DNA from 3 places in the Enterobacter sp. RIT637 genome. Region 1 is predicted to be linked to each of the others. Evidence: predicted binding sites of a transcription regulator. Region 1 holds the regulator's gene; each other region holds the start of a gene.
The links. Region 1 encodes PurR, which represses purine synthesis genes. Its sites were predicted from a motif close to CANGCAAACGTTTGCNTG; they were not measured.

Region 1 (4,130 bases):
CCCTTTCGGTAAGGAGAAGAACAACGCCACCATCGCCACCACGCCCAGCCCGGCTGTCGCCAGGAAAGACATTCGCCAGCCAATCACTTCACCCAGCCAGGTGGCCGCCGGCACACCGCCTATGTTGGCGATAGTCAGCCCCATAAACATGGTCGCCACCGCGCTGGCCTGCTTGTGCTTCGGAACCACGCTTGCCGCAACAACCGAGCCCAGACCGAAAAATGCGCCATGGTTCAGGCTGGTCAGAATACGCGACAGCATCAGGGTGGTGTAATCCGGCGCAATTGCGGAGAGCACGTTGCCCAGCGTAAAGATCACCATTAAAAATATCAGCGCATTGCGACGTGCGCGGTGCGACAGCAGCAGCGTCATCAGCGGGGCCCCGACCATCACGCCGATGGCATAGGCGCTAATTAACATCCCGGCAGCAGGAATAGAGACGTCCACGCCGCGTGCGATAACAGGCAGTAACCCCATGGGGGAGAATTCAGTGGTGCCAATCCCAAAAGCGCCAATCGCCAGGGCCAGCAGAGGAAAATTGATTTTCATGAGTCAACTCCGGATGCCGTGTCATCAAGCGACACAGAACAAAGAAGTCAAAAGCATGACATCAATCACAAAATTTGAGAAGTTAACATTTTGGCAAAAGATTTTTGCCGGAGAGGTAACAATAGGAAGCAAATGAGGAGGGAGAGGACTCTCCCCCCCGCGTAAATCAATGCAGCGCAGCCGTCAAACCACCGGCAACAATCAATGCCAGCACGATAAAGGTGGTCACCAGCGAAAACTTCAGATCGGAACTCATCAATTTTTCTCCTTTTAATCACCCCACGAAAAGTGAGCTTGCTCATTTTTACACAGTTTACGTCAAAAATCTTCCTGGATTTAAACTGATATCCACTTTAGCTCTTCCCCTTTTCATCAAGATAGGACAAAATTCCACGCTAAATTTATTAGCGTACCGGCCATTGACCCCCTCCTGACGTCCTGTGTCGTTTTCCCGGCGTGTCGCAACTCAAGATTGCGTAATAAGGGTGAGAGAAGGCAAACGTTTACCTTCAAGTTTTTCAGGAGTTTAGGATATGGTCTGGAGTGACATTGAATGGCAACAATAAAAGACGTAGCAAAACGCGCAAACGTTTCCACTACAACCGTATCACATGTAATTAACAAAACCCGCTTCGTCGCGGAAGAGACGCGCAACGCCGTCTGGGCGGCGATCAAGGAGTTACATTACTCCCCAAGTGCGGTTGCGCGCAGCCTGAAGGTGAATCACACCAAGTCGATTGGCTTGCTGGCGACCAGCAGCGAAGCGGCCTATTTTGCCGAAATCATCGAAGCCGTTGAGAAAAACTGCTTCCAGAAAGGCTATACGCTGATTCTGGGCAACGCGTGGAACAGCATCGAGAAGCAGCGCGCCTACCTGTCGATGATGGCGCAAAAGCGCGTCGATGGCCTGCTGGTGATGTGTTCTGAGTACCCAGAGTCCGTGCTTTCTATGCTGGAAGAGTATCGCCACATTCCGATGGTGGTGATGGACTGGGGCGAAGCGCGCGCGGATTTCACCGATTCCGTTATCGATAATGCCTTTGAAGGCGGCTATATGGCCGGTCGTTATCTGATCGAACGCGGTCACCGCGAGATTGGCGTGATCCCGGGGCCGCTGGAACGCAACACCGGTGCGGGCCGTCTGGCCGGGTTTATGAAGGCAATGGAAGAGGCGCTCATCACCGTGCCGGAAAACTGGATTGTTCAGGGCGACTTTGAGCCGGAATCCGGCTACCGCGCAATGCAGCAGATTGTCTCCCAACCGCATCGCCCGACGGCCGTTTTCTGTGGCGGCGATATTATGGCGATGGGCGCGCTCTGCGCCGCCGACGAGCTGGGCCTGCGGGTGCCGCAGGATATTTCCGTGATCGGGTATGACAACGTGCGTAACGCGCGCTTCTTCACCCCGGCGCTGACCACCATTCACCAGCCAAAAGATTCACTGGGCGAAACGGCTTTCAACATGCTGATGGACAGGATCGTCAACAAGCGTGAAGAATCCCAGTCGATTGAAGTTCACCCGCGCCTCATTGAGCGCCGCTCCGTGGCGGACGGTCCGTTCCGCGACTATCGCCGTTAATCGCTTACGGAGCCAGTTATGCTGGCTCCCGTAGCCACTCCCGATTCAACGTTTCGCTGTCTCCCAGATAATCCAGCAGCCAGGCCATCGCAGGCGATACGTCGTTTTGCTGCCAGGTCAGACAGCAGGCCGCATCCGGGAACGGATTTTCCAGCGTTAGCGCTGTCCACTCGCCGGTATCGATACGCGGACGCGCGAAGTGTACGGGCACCATCGCCACGCACAGCCCCGCAGAAAGACAGGTTGCCGACGATTCCCAGTCAGGGGCCACCACGCGACGCTGGTTGTCCAGCAGCCAGGTAATGCGCTTGGGCAGCGAGCGCGAGGTATCTTCCAGCACTAGCGACGGCCAGTTGCGCAGCGTGTCATCGCTGAGAGGGCCTTCCATTGTCGCCAGCGGATGATCGCTGGCGACAACGCAGGTCCAGCTCAGCATCCCCATATCGCGAAACGCATAGCGTCCCCCAACGGGGATCGCCTGCGTGGCCCCAATCGCCATCTCAACCCTGCCATCCGCCAGCGCGTCCCAGACGCCGTTGAACACCTCCTGGGAGACCCGCAGTTCGACATCAGAAAAATGACGATAGAAATCCACGATCATCTGCCGGGTCCGTTCCGGCTTAACGATATTATCCACCGCGATGGAGAGATGGCCGCGCCAGCCGTTCGCGATCTGCTGACACTGCTCGCGGGTGATCTGCATTTTTTTGATAACAGAACGCCCTTCCTTCAAAAACCACGCGCCTGCGGGCGTTAATTCCACGTCGCGATGACGCCGCTCGAACAGCGGAACCGCCAGCCACTCTTCCAGCTGACGCACGGTGTAGCTGATCGCCGAGGGTACGCGGTGTAACTCCTGCGCGGCACCGGTGAAACTGCCGTTACGGGCAACAGCATCGACAACTTCAAGAGAATAATCTGACCACATGTTCTGCCTGCAAAAAATTTGAATGCACTCGACAAATATTAGCGTTTCACAAGCCGCTTTGCACTCCCTACACTCTGCGCCAACGTACACCTGCCTCCTCAGGAGAATAAAAGAATGCAACCCAGGAAAGGATTTTTAGTCTGGCTCGGCGGCTTAAGCGTGCTGGGCTTTTTAGCGACCGACATGTATCTGCCCGCGTTTGCCGCGATGCAGGAAGATCTGCAAACCCCCGCAGCCGCTATCAGCGCCAGCCTGAGCCTGTTCCTCGCCGGTTTTGCCTTCGCGCAGCTGCTCTGGGGGCCGCTCTCCGATCGCTTTGGTCGTAAACCGGTGCTGCTACTGGGTCTGGCTATTTTTGCCGTGGGTTGCCTCGGCATGCTGTGGGTACGCGATGCCACCTGGCTGCTGGTACTGCGTTTCATTCAGGCCGTTGGCGTCTGTGCTGCAGCGGTGACCTGGCAGGCGCTGGTGACCGATTATTATCCGGCATCCCGCACTAACCGAATTTTCGCCACCATTATGCCGCTGGTCGGTCTCTCGCCTGCCCTTGCCCCGTTGCTCGGAAGCTGGATCCTCGCCCATTTCGACTGGCAGGCGATTTTCGCCACGCTCTTTGCCATTACCCTGGTACTGATGCTGCCCGCGTTCTTCCTCAAGCCTGCGCATAAAAAAGAGACGCATCCTGACGCGAAGCCGATTACCTTTGCCTCGCTGCTGCGGTCAAAAGCCTATCGCGGCAACGTCCTGATTTACGCAGCCTGTTCCGCCAGTTTCTTCGCGTGGCTGACTGGCTCACCGTTCATTCTGCACGATATGGGATACAGCCCGGCGGCAATCGGCCTGAGCTATGTTCCGCAGACCATCGCTTTCCTGGTCGGCGGCTACGGCTGTCGCGCAGCGCTGCAGAAGTGGGAAGGCCAGCAGATGCTGCCCTGGCTACTGGTGCTGTTCGCGTTAAGCGTTTTCGGCACATGGGCCGTCGGGTTTATTCCGGGTACGGGCCTGACAGAAATTTTGATTCCGTTCTGCGTCATGGCCGTCGCTAACGGTGCTATTTACCCCATCGTGGTGGCG
Region 2 (4,130 bases), on a different contig from region 1:
TGAGTGACTTCTTTCGAATGCGCCGGCAGCAGAAAAAGCAACAAAAGGCAGAATTGAAGCGGGCGGACGATTAAGTTCGTCCGGTGCGACCACCGGGTAGCTCTGAGCCAGCTGTTTAGCTTCTGCCGCCTCTTTCTCTTTCTCCAGCAGATACCCCACCAGGCTTATCTGATACTTACGAATGTTTTCAACGTAGGCATAGGCTTCATGCCCGCGCGCATAGCCGTACGTCAGCCTGGTGTACCACGGTTTCTGGCTCAGCAGCGGCAGACGCTGTTTTACATCAGACCAGCTGTCCGGGTTACCTTTGGTTTTTGCCGTCAGCGCGCGCGCGTCCAGCATATGCGCATAGCCCATGTTGTAGGCGGCCAGTGCAAACCAAATCCGCTCTTCTTCCGGCACGGTCTCAGGTACTTTGGCCATCATATCCTGTAAATACTGCGCGCCGCCGCTGATGCTTTGCTCCGCGTCGGTACGGTCATTAACACCCAAACTCAGCGCGGTATTTTTCGTCAGCATCATGAGACCACGCACGCCGGTCGGAGAGGTAGCCTGAGTATCCCAGTGGGATTCCTGATACGAGATCGCCGCCAGCAGCTTCCAGTCAATTTCCTGGGCGTATTTTTCGAACAGCGGCTGCAGGTCCGGCAGCACGCTATCAACTGCACGCAGGAAGCTGCGGGTATCGACGTAATCGAAGTCGTCACCGTGGCCGAGGTATTTTTCTTCCAGGCGCGCCAGCGTCCCGTCTTCATTGATGGTGTTATAGAAATCGAGCATGGCCGCAGAGAGGGTCTGATCGTTATCCAGTTGGGTGAACCAGGTCACCGGCTGTTCGTCAGTCACATCCAGCGCCACGGCGATTTCAGGGTGCACGCGCTGGAAAAGGCTGATCGCCACCGAATCCGCAATGGTATAGGCCAGCTTTTTGTCTTTAACCTGATCAAGCAGTTCTGTGGTACCCAGTTTTGGGTCAACCGTCCAGCTCAGGTCAGGAAACTTTTTCTCTTTGAGGGCGCGCAGGTCGTCAATCACGACATGGCCGGGGGCAATCGTCAGCTGTTGCTCATTAATAGTGGCGAGCGAGCGAGGGCGCACGCTTCCCACGCGGTAAACCAGCTGCTGGGAAACAGAGTAGTAGGTCGGGCCCGGCTGGTAGTTCTTGCTGCGCTCGCTGTTGTACACCAGCCCGGCAGCAAGGATATCGGCGTCGTCGTTATCCAGGTCATCGAACAGCTGGCTGATGTTCTGGCGCACGGTAATTTTGAGCTTAACACCCAGATAGTCGGCAAACTGCTGGGCCAGTTCATAATCCAGGCCAATGGTTTTGCCGTTGATGTCGCCGTAAATCAGCGGAGAGGAGAGGGTACTGACGCGCAATTCCCCCCGCTCCTGAATGGCGGCGATACGGTTTTCGGCTTTACCGAACCAGGGGATAGAAGGCCAGAGGGCCACTGCCAGCAGCAACGTAACAATGCCGATGAGCAGATAATTAATCTTTAATTTTTTCAATTAGTTAATTCTCTGCGACGCCGGTTGCCTCAGTGTGCTGTAGCCATGTTAAGAATAAGGTTTGCCATTGAATGAGCGGCATTTTGCGCAAAGTTACGCCACTTGGCAACAAATTAGAGAGACAGGTCACACCTATTGTTAAACCGCTGTGCAAATTTTATTTCGACGCAAACGGTTTCGTCGGCGCTCAGGATTCTCTATAATGACGCCCGTTTTCCCCCCTTGCGCACACTGTAAGCGCCCCGGCGCTTCGAAGACGAGAGACTTATGATGGAAATTCTGCGTGGTTCGCCTGCACTGTCTGCCTTCCGTATTACCAAACTGCTGGCACGTTTTCAGGCGGCCGACCTTCCGGTAAGCAATATTTACGCTGAGTATGTCCATTTTGCTGACCTGAATGCCCCCCTGAATGCAGAGGAGCGCGTACAGCTGGAACGCCTGCTCAAGTATGGTCCAAGCCTGAGCAGCCATACGCCAACCGGCAAACTGATCCTCGCGACGCCGCGTCCGGGTACCATCTCCCCCTGGTCTTCCAAAGCCACCGACATCGCCCACAACTGTGGTCTGAGCCAGATTAACCGTCTGGAGCGCGGTGTGGCTTACTATGTTGAAGCCTCTACCCTGAGCGACGCGCAGTGGCAGGCGGTTGCGGCTGAACTGCACGACCGCATGATGGAGAGCGTATTTGCCTCTCTCGACGACGCGCAGAAGCTGTTCTCACACCATCAGCCTGCGCCGGTACAGAGCGTAGACCTGCTGGAGCAGGGCCGTCAGGCGCTGATTGACGCCAACCTGCGTCTCGGCCTGGCGCTGGCAGAAGACGAAATCGACTACCTGCAGGATGCGTTCGTTAAGCTCAACCGCAACCCGAACGACATCGAACTCTACATGTTCGCGCAGGCTAACTCTGAGCACTGCCGCCACAAGATTTTCAACGCCGACTGGATTATTGACGGCGAACAGCAGCCGAAGTCGCTGTTCAAAATGATCAAAAACACCATGGAACAAACCCCTGACCACGTGTTGTCTGCCTATAAAGACAACGCCGCGGTGATGGAAGGTTCCGAGGTGGGCCGCTTCTTCGCCGATCGCGAAGCAGGGCGCTATGACTTCCATCAGGAGCCCGCGCATATCCTGATGAAAGTGGAAACCCACAACCACCCGACGGCGATCTCCCCGTGGCCGGGTGCGGCGACCGGCTCCGGCGGTGAAATCCGTGACGAAGGTGCGACCGGTCGTGGCGCTAAACCGAAAGCGGGTCTGGTCGGTTTCTCCGTATCCAACCTGCGTATCCCGGGCTTTGAACAGCCGTGGGAAGAAGATTTCGGCAAGCCTGAGCGCATCGTGACCGCCCTGGATATCATGACCGAAGGCCCGCTGGGCGGCGCGGCATTCAACAACGAGTTTGGCCGTCCGGCGCTGAACGGTTACTTCCGTACCTATGAAGAGAAAGTGGACAGCCACAACGGCGAAGAGCTGCGCGGCTACCACAAACCGATCATGCTGGCGGGTGGGATCGGCAACATCCGTGCCGATCACGTGCAGAAAGGCGAGATTGTCGTCGGCGCGAAGCTGATTGTGCTCGGCGGCCCGGCGATGAACATCGGTCTGGGCGGCGGCGCGGCTTCTTCTATGGCCTCCGGCCAGTCTGACGCGGATCTCGACTTCGCCTCCGTGCAGCGCGACAACCCTGAGATGGAGCGCCGCTGCCAGGAAGTGATCGACCGCTGCTGGCAGCTGGGCGATGCCAACCCGATCCTCTTCATCCACGACGTGGGCGCGGGCGGCCTGTCTAACGCCATGCCGGAGCTGGTGAGCGACGGTGGCCGCGGTGGCCGTTTCAACCTGCGCGACATCCTGAGCGACGAGCCGGGCATGAGCCCGCTGGAAATCTGGTGTAACGAATCCCAGGAGCGCTACGTGCTGGCGGTTGCGGCTGATCAGCTGCCGCTGTTTGACGAGCTGTGCCGCCGCGAGCGCGCGCCGTATGCCGTCATCGGTGAAGCGACCGAAGAGCAGCACCTTTCCTTAAGCGACACCCACTTTGACAACCAGCCGATCGATCTGCCGCTCGACGTTCTGCTCGGTAAAACGCCGAAGATGACCCGCGACGTAACAACTCGCAAAGCGGCGGGCAAAGCGCTGGATCGCCAGGGCATTACCGTGGCAGAAGCGGTTAACCGCGTGCTGCACCTGCCTGCTGTGGCAGAGAAAACCTTCCTGGTGACCATCGGCGACCGCACCGTGACCGGTATGGTATCGCGCGACCAGATGGTCGGCCCGTGGCAGATCCCGGTCGCTAACTGCGCCGTGACCACTGCGAGCCTCGACAGCTACTACGGCGAAGCGATGGCTCTCGGCGAACGCACCCCGGTGGCGCTGCTGGACTTCGCGGCCTCTGCCCGTCTGGCGGTCGGTGAAGCGCTGACCAACATCGCGGCGACGCAGATTGGCAACATCAAACGTATTAAGCTCTCCGCAAACTGGATGGCCGCAGCCGGTCACCCTGGCGAAGATGCCGGCCTGTATGAAGCCGTGAAAGCGGTGGGCGAGGAGCTGTGTCCTGCCCTCGGCCTGACCATTCCGGTGGGCAAAGACTCCATGTCGATGAAAACCCG
Region 3 (4,130 bases), on a different contig from region 1:
TCCCGACGGCGGCACGCTCGTCGTCGTTCATTAAGGGCAGGTTGACTGCCGCAGGCATCGCGCCCTGGGCAAATTCGATCGGCGCGCGAACGTCGATTAAAGGGGTATCAGACGCGAGGATCGCGCGATAGTCCGTTCCATCGTTCATGGTTATTCCAGAAGAAAACTCAGCAGCAATGGGCGGGGATTGTACGCCGGGGAAGGGGAAGGTCAACTCCCCGGCGCAGATGTCTTACTTGAGCTTTGACTGTGCCCAGACAATTCCGCTCGCATATTCCGGCGGCAGGAGAGGAACGATCGCTTCCAGCGTGGCGCTCAGGCGATCGGTATCGGTGTCGTTCAGGTTAAGGTGACCGACCTTACGACCCGCGCGAACCTCTTTGTCATACCAGTGCAGATGCACCAGCGGCAGCTTCAGCCAGTCGTAGTTCAGATCGGTGCCGATCAGGTTGATCATCACCGACGGGCTGTTCACCACCGGCTGCGGCAGCGGCAGCTCGGTGATTGCGCGCAGGTGCAGCTCGAACTGGCTGATGGACGCGCCGTTTTGCGTCCAGTGGCCGCTGTTGTGCACCCGCGGCGCCAACTCGTTGATCAGCAGACCTGACGGGGTGATAAAGCACTCCATCGCCATGACGCCCACATAGCCCAGCTCGTGCATGATGGCTGAGAGCATCTCTTCCGCCTGCGCCTGCTGGTCGGCATTGGCGTGCGGGAAAGCGACGCTGGTGCGCAGAATGCCGTCCTGGTGCAGGTTATGCGTCAGCGGGTAAAACACCGTGCGACCATCGTGCCCGCGCGCGCCAACCAGCGACACTTCACCGCTGAAGTTAATGCCCTGCTCAACGATGCACTCGCCGTAGCTGTCGTCCGGCAGTTCTGCCGTTTCATCTGCGCGCAGACGCCACTGGCCGCGGCCGTCGTAACCGCCCACGCGGCGCTTCACGATTGCCAGCTCGCCCAGCATCGCGAAAACATCATTCCATTCGCTTTTATCGGACAGGAGCTGCCACGGCGCGGTCGGCAGACCGAGCTTGTCGAACAGCTGCTTTTGCGTCAGACGGTCGGCAATGATCGGGAACACGTCGCGGTTAACGAAGGCGTTATGACGCGCCAGCTCGCGGGTCAGCGCGGTTTCCGGCCAGCGTTCGATCTCGGCGGTAATCACGCTCTGGTGGAACGGTACGGCTTCAGGTTCAGCATCCAGCCCGACGGGCCAGACGGCAATACCCAGCGGCTCACCGGCCTGACGCAGCATGCGGCCTAGCTGGCCGTTACCGAGGACGCAAACCTGCTTCATGCCGCACCCCGCGGGTCTGGATTGTCCAGCACTTCGTCGGTCTGGGCTTTACGCCAGTCCGCCAGGCGCTGATGCAATGCTTTATCGTGCGTCGCAAGAATTTGCGCCGCCAGCAGGGCTGCGTTCGCCGCGCCCGCTTTGCCAATCGCCAGCGTGCCGACAGGAATACCGCGCGGCATCTGAACGATGGAGTAGAGGCTATCCACACCGCTTAACGCGGCGCTTTGTACCGGGACGCCCAGAACCGGCACCAGGGTTTTGGCGGCAATCATGCCCGGCAGATGTGCTGCGCCGCCCGCGCCGGCAATGATCACCTCATAACCGTTCTCTTCGGCGCTTTCGGCGAAGCTGAACAGTTTGTCCGGTGTACGGTGCGCGGAGACCACTTCAACGTGGTGCGGAACATTCAGGATTTCAAAGATTTCGGCGGCGAACTGCATGGTAGCCCAGTCGCTTTTGGACCCCATCACGATGGCGACACGCGCCGGATTATTGCGGGAAGACATGCGTCTTAAAACTCCTGTGGTGCGAAACACACTGCTTTCGAGGGCACAGAGAATAGCATGTTATACGGGCAAGGAAAACGGTTGCGCGGTTAAATCTTGAGCCGTTGTTGCCATCAATTCATAACAAAACAGACCGCGTTCTGGCGGTCTGTTTTCGTCAATCGGCAATGATTATTTAGTCAGTTGTGCGGTCATGTAAACGCGGTTGTCGACCTTCGCGCTCGTAATTTTATAAGAGGCACCCTGTTCGGCGGCCTGCGCGGCAATTTTCGCTTCTGCGCGGTCAAGGGTAGAGGCGGTTGCGCTCACGCTCTGCGCAAAAGAACCGAAAGAAACCAGGGAGAGGGCAGCAACTGCAACGAAAGTTTTGATGGATTTCATGGTCGTATTCCTTAAGTATTTTGTCTGGGATAGGGCATGTTGCCCTGATGTGATAAATAATAGGCCGACCACGGGCTGATTAAAATCGAAACAATTTGCCGATATCGTTCAAAAAAATAGAATGAATTGTGAGGAGGGATTAAAACGGAAACGCGATCAGCTCTACGCCTTCCGGCGTGACTTTGACCATTGACCCCTCAGTGTGCCACGCGCCCAGCACCACGCGATGGGCGGGTTCGCCGTTGGTCATCAGAGTATGGACATCAGGACGATGGGTATGCCCGTGGATAAGCCACTGGACGTGGTGTTTTTCCATCACGTCGACCACCGCCTGCGGGTTAACGTCCATGATGGTCATGGATTTACTGCTGTTGGCGGCTTTGCTGCCTGCGCGCATTTTGGCGGCGATACGGCTGCGGATAAACAGCGGCAGGGCGAGGAACAGCGTCTGGATCCACGGAGTGTGGACTTTGGCGCGAAACGCCTGGTAGCCGGTATCGTCGGTGCAGAGCGTGTCGCCGTGCATGATCAGGACCTTGCGGCCATAGAGGTCGAGCACCTGCTCTTCCGGCAGCAGCGTCATGCCGCTTTCGCGGGCGTAGCGCTTGCCGATCAGGAAATCACGGTTGCCGTGGATGAAGTAGCAGGGGACGCCGGAATCCACCAGCGTTTTAATGGCCGAAGCCATTTCACGGTGCAGCGGGTTAGGGTCGTCGTCGCCAATCCAGGCTTCAAAGAGGTCGCCCAGAATGTACAGCGCGTCGGCGTTTTTCGCTTCACCGCGTAAAAAACGCAGAAAACCGGCGGTAATCGCCGGTTCTTCTGTTTGCAGATGCAGATCCGCAATAAAGAGTGTCGCCACGAATTACTCGCTGACGGTCACGCTTGTAATCACTACGTCTTCTTTAGGAACGTCCTGGTGCATACCGCTGCGGCCAGTAGAGACGGCTTTGATCTTGTCAACCACGTCCATACCTTCAACCACTTCTGCGAATACGCAGTAGCCCCAACCCTGCAGGCTTTCGCCGGAGAAGTTCAGGAAGTCGTTGTCAGCCACGTTGATGAAGAACTGCGCGGTTGCAGAGTGTGGTGCCTGAGTACGGGCCATCGCCAGCGTACCACGGGTGTTTTTCAGACCGTTGTTCGCTTCGTTTTTGATCGCTTCTTTGGTCTCTTTCTGGTTCATGCCAGGTTCAAAACCGCCGCCCTGGATCATGAAGCCGTTGATCACGCGGTGGAAAATGGTGTTGTTGTAGAAACCTTCGCGGCAGTAGTCCAGGAAGTTTTTAACTGTTTCAGGCGCTTTGTCATCAAAGGTCTTGATTACGATATCGCCATGATTAGTGTGGAAAGTAACCATTTTTGCATCCTGTTCCGTTATTGTGGTACGTCGACCCGCGTTCGGGTCATCTATAGGGGCTTGTTATAGCATAACCACAGGATGCGATCACCTTGCATTGTGTGCTGCTTCGGGTTTGAATTACGGGTAGAATACCCGGTTTTCGTCCACACACGTGTTTACATGGAATCTTCGATGTTAAAAATCTTTAATACAATGACGCGCCAGAAAGAGGAATTTAAACCTATCCATGCCGGGGAAGTCGGCATGTACGTGTGTGGTATTACGGTTTACGATCTCTGTCATATCGGCCATGGCCGTACCTTCGTCGCTTTCGACGTGGTGTCCCGCTACCTGCGTTTCCTGGGCTATACGCTGAAGTATGTGCGTAACATCACCGATATCGACGACAAAATCATCAAGCGCGCTAATGAAAACGGCGAAAGCTTTGTTGCGCTGGTCGATCGCATGATCGTCGAGATGCACAAAGATTTCGACGCCCTGAATATTCAGCGCCCGGACAGCGAGCCGCGTGCGACCCACCATATTCACGAAATCATCGAGATCACCGAAAAGCTGATCGCACGCGGTCACGCTTACGTTG

Region 2: a site for PurR is predicted at 1,677-1,694, ahead of purL (phosphoribosylformylglycinamidine synthase). Genes of this name have one in related genera too.
Region 3: a site for PurR is predicted at 1,877-1,894, ahead of purE (5-(carboxyamino)imidazole ribonucleotide mutase). Genes of this name have one in related genera too.

The regions. Positions count from the first base shown of each region.
Region 1 is NZ_JAIHAZ010000001.1:460,902-465,031, reverse strand. Features, by position in the region: gene K5E19_RS02260 (MFS transporter) at 1-549, opposite strand, end outside; gene K5E19_RS02255 (YnhF family membrane protein) at 716-805, opposite strand; gene purR (HTH-type transcriptional repressor PurR) at 1,103-2,128, shown strand; gene punR (DNA-binding transcriptional activator PunR) at 2,145-3,056, opposite strand; gene punC (purine nucleoside transporter PunC) at 3,171-4,130, shown strand, end outside.
Region 2 is NZ_JAIHAZ010000004.1:240,636-244,765, reverse strand. Features, by position in the region: gene mltF (membrane-bound lytic murein transglycosylase MltF) at 1-1,512, opposite strand, end outside; gene tadA (tRNA adenosine(34) deaminase TadA) at 1-74, shown strand, start outside; gene purL (phosphoribosylformylglycinamidine synthase) at 1,780-4,130, shown strand, end outside.
Region 3 is NZ_JAIHAZ010000013.1:17,972-22,101, reverse strand. Features, by position in the region: gene mnmH (tRNA 2-selenouridine(34) synthase MnmH) at 1-148, opposite strand, end outside; gene purK (5-(carboxyamino)imidazole ribonucleotide synthase) at 233-1,300, opposite strand; gene purE (5-(carboxyamino)imidazole ribonucleotide mutase) at 1,297-1,806, opposite strand; gene K5E19_RS17225 (YdgH/BhsA/McbA-like domain containing protein) at 1,978-2,187, opposite strand; gene lpxH (UDP-2,3-diacylglucosamine diphosphatase) at 2,327-3,049, opposite strand; gene ppiB (peptidylprolyl isomerase B) at 3,053-3,547, opposite strand; gene cysS (cysteine--tRNA ligase) at 3,722-4,130, shown strand, end outside.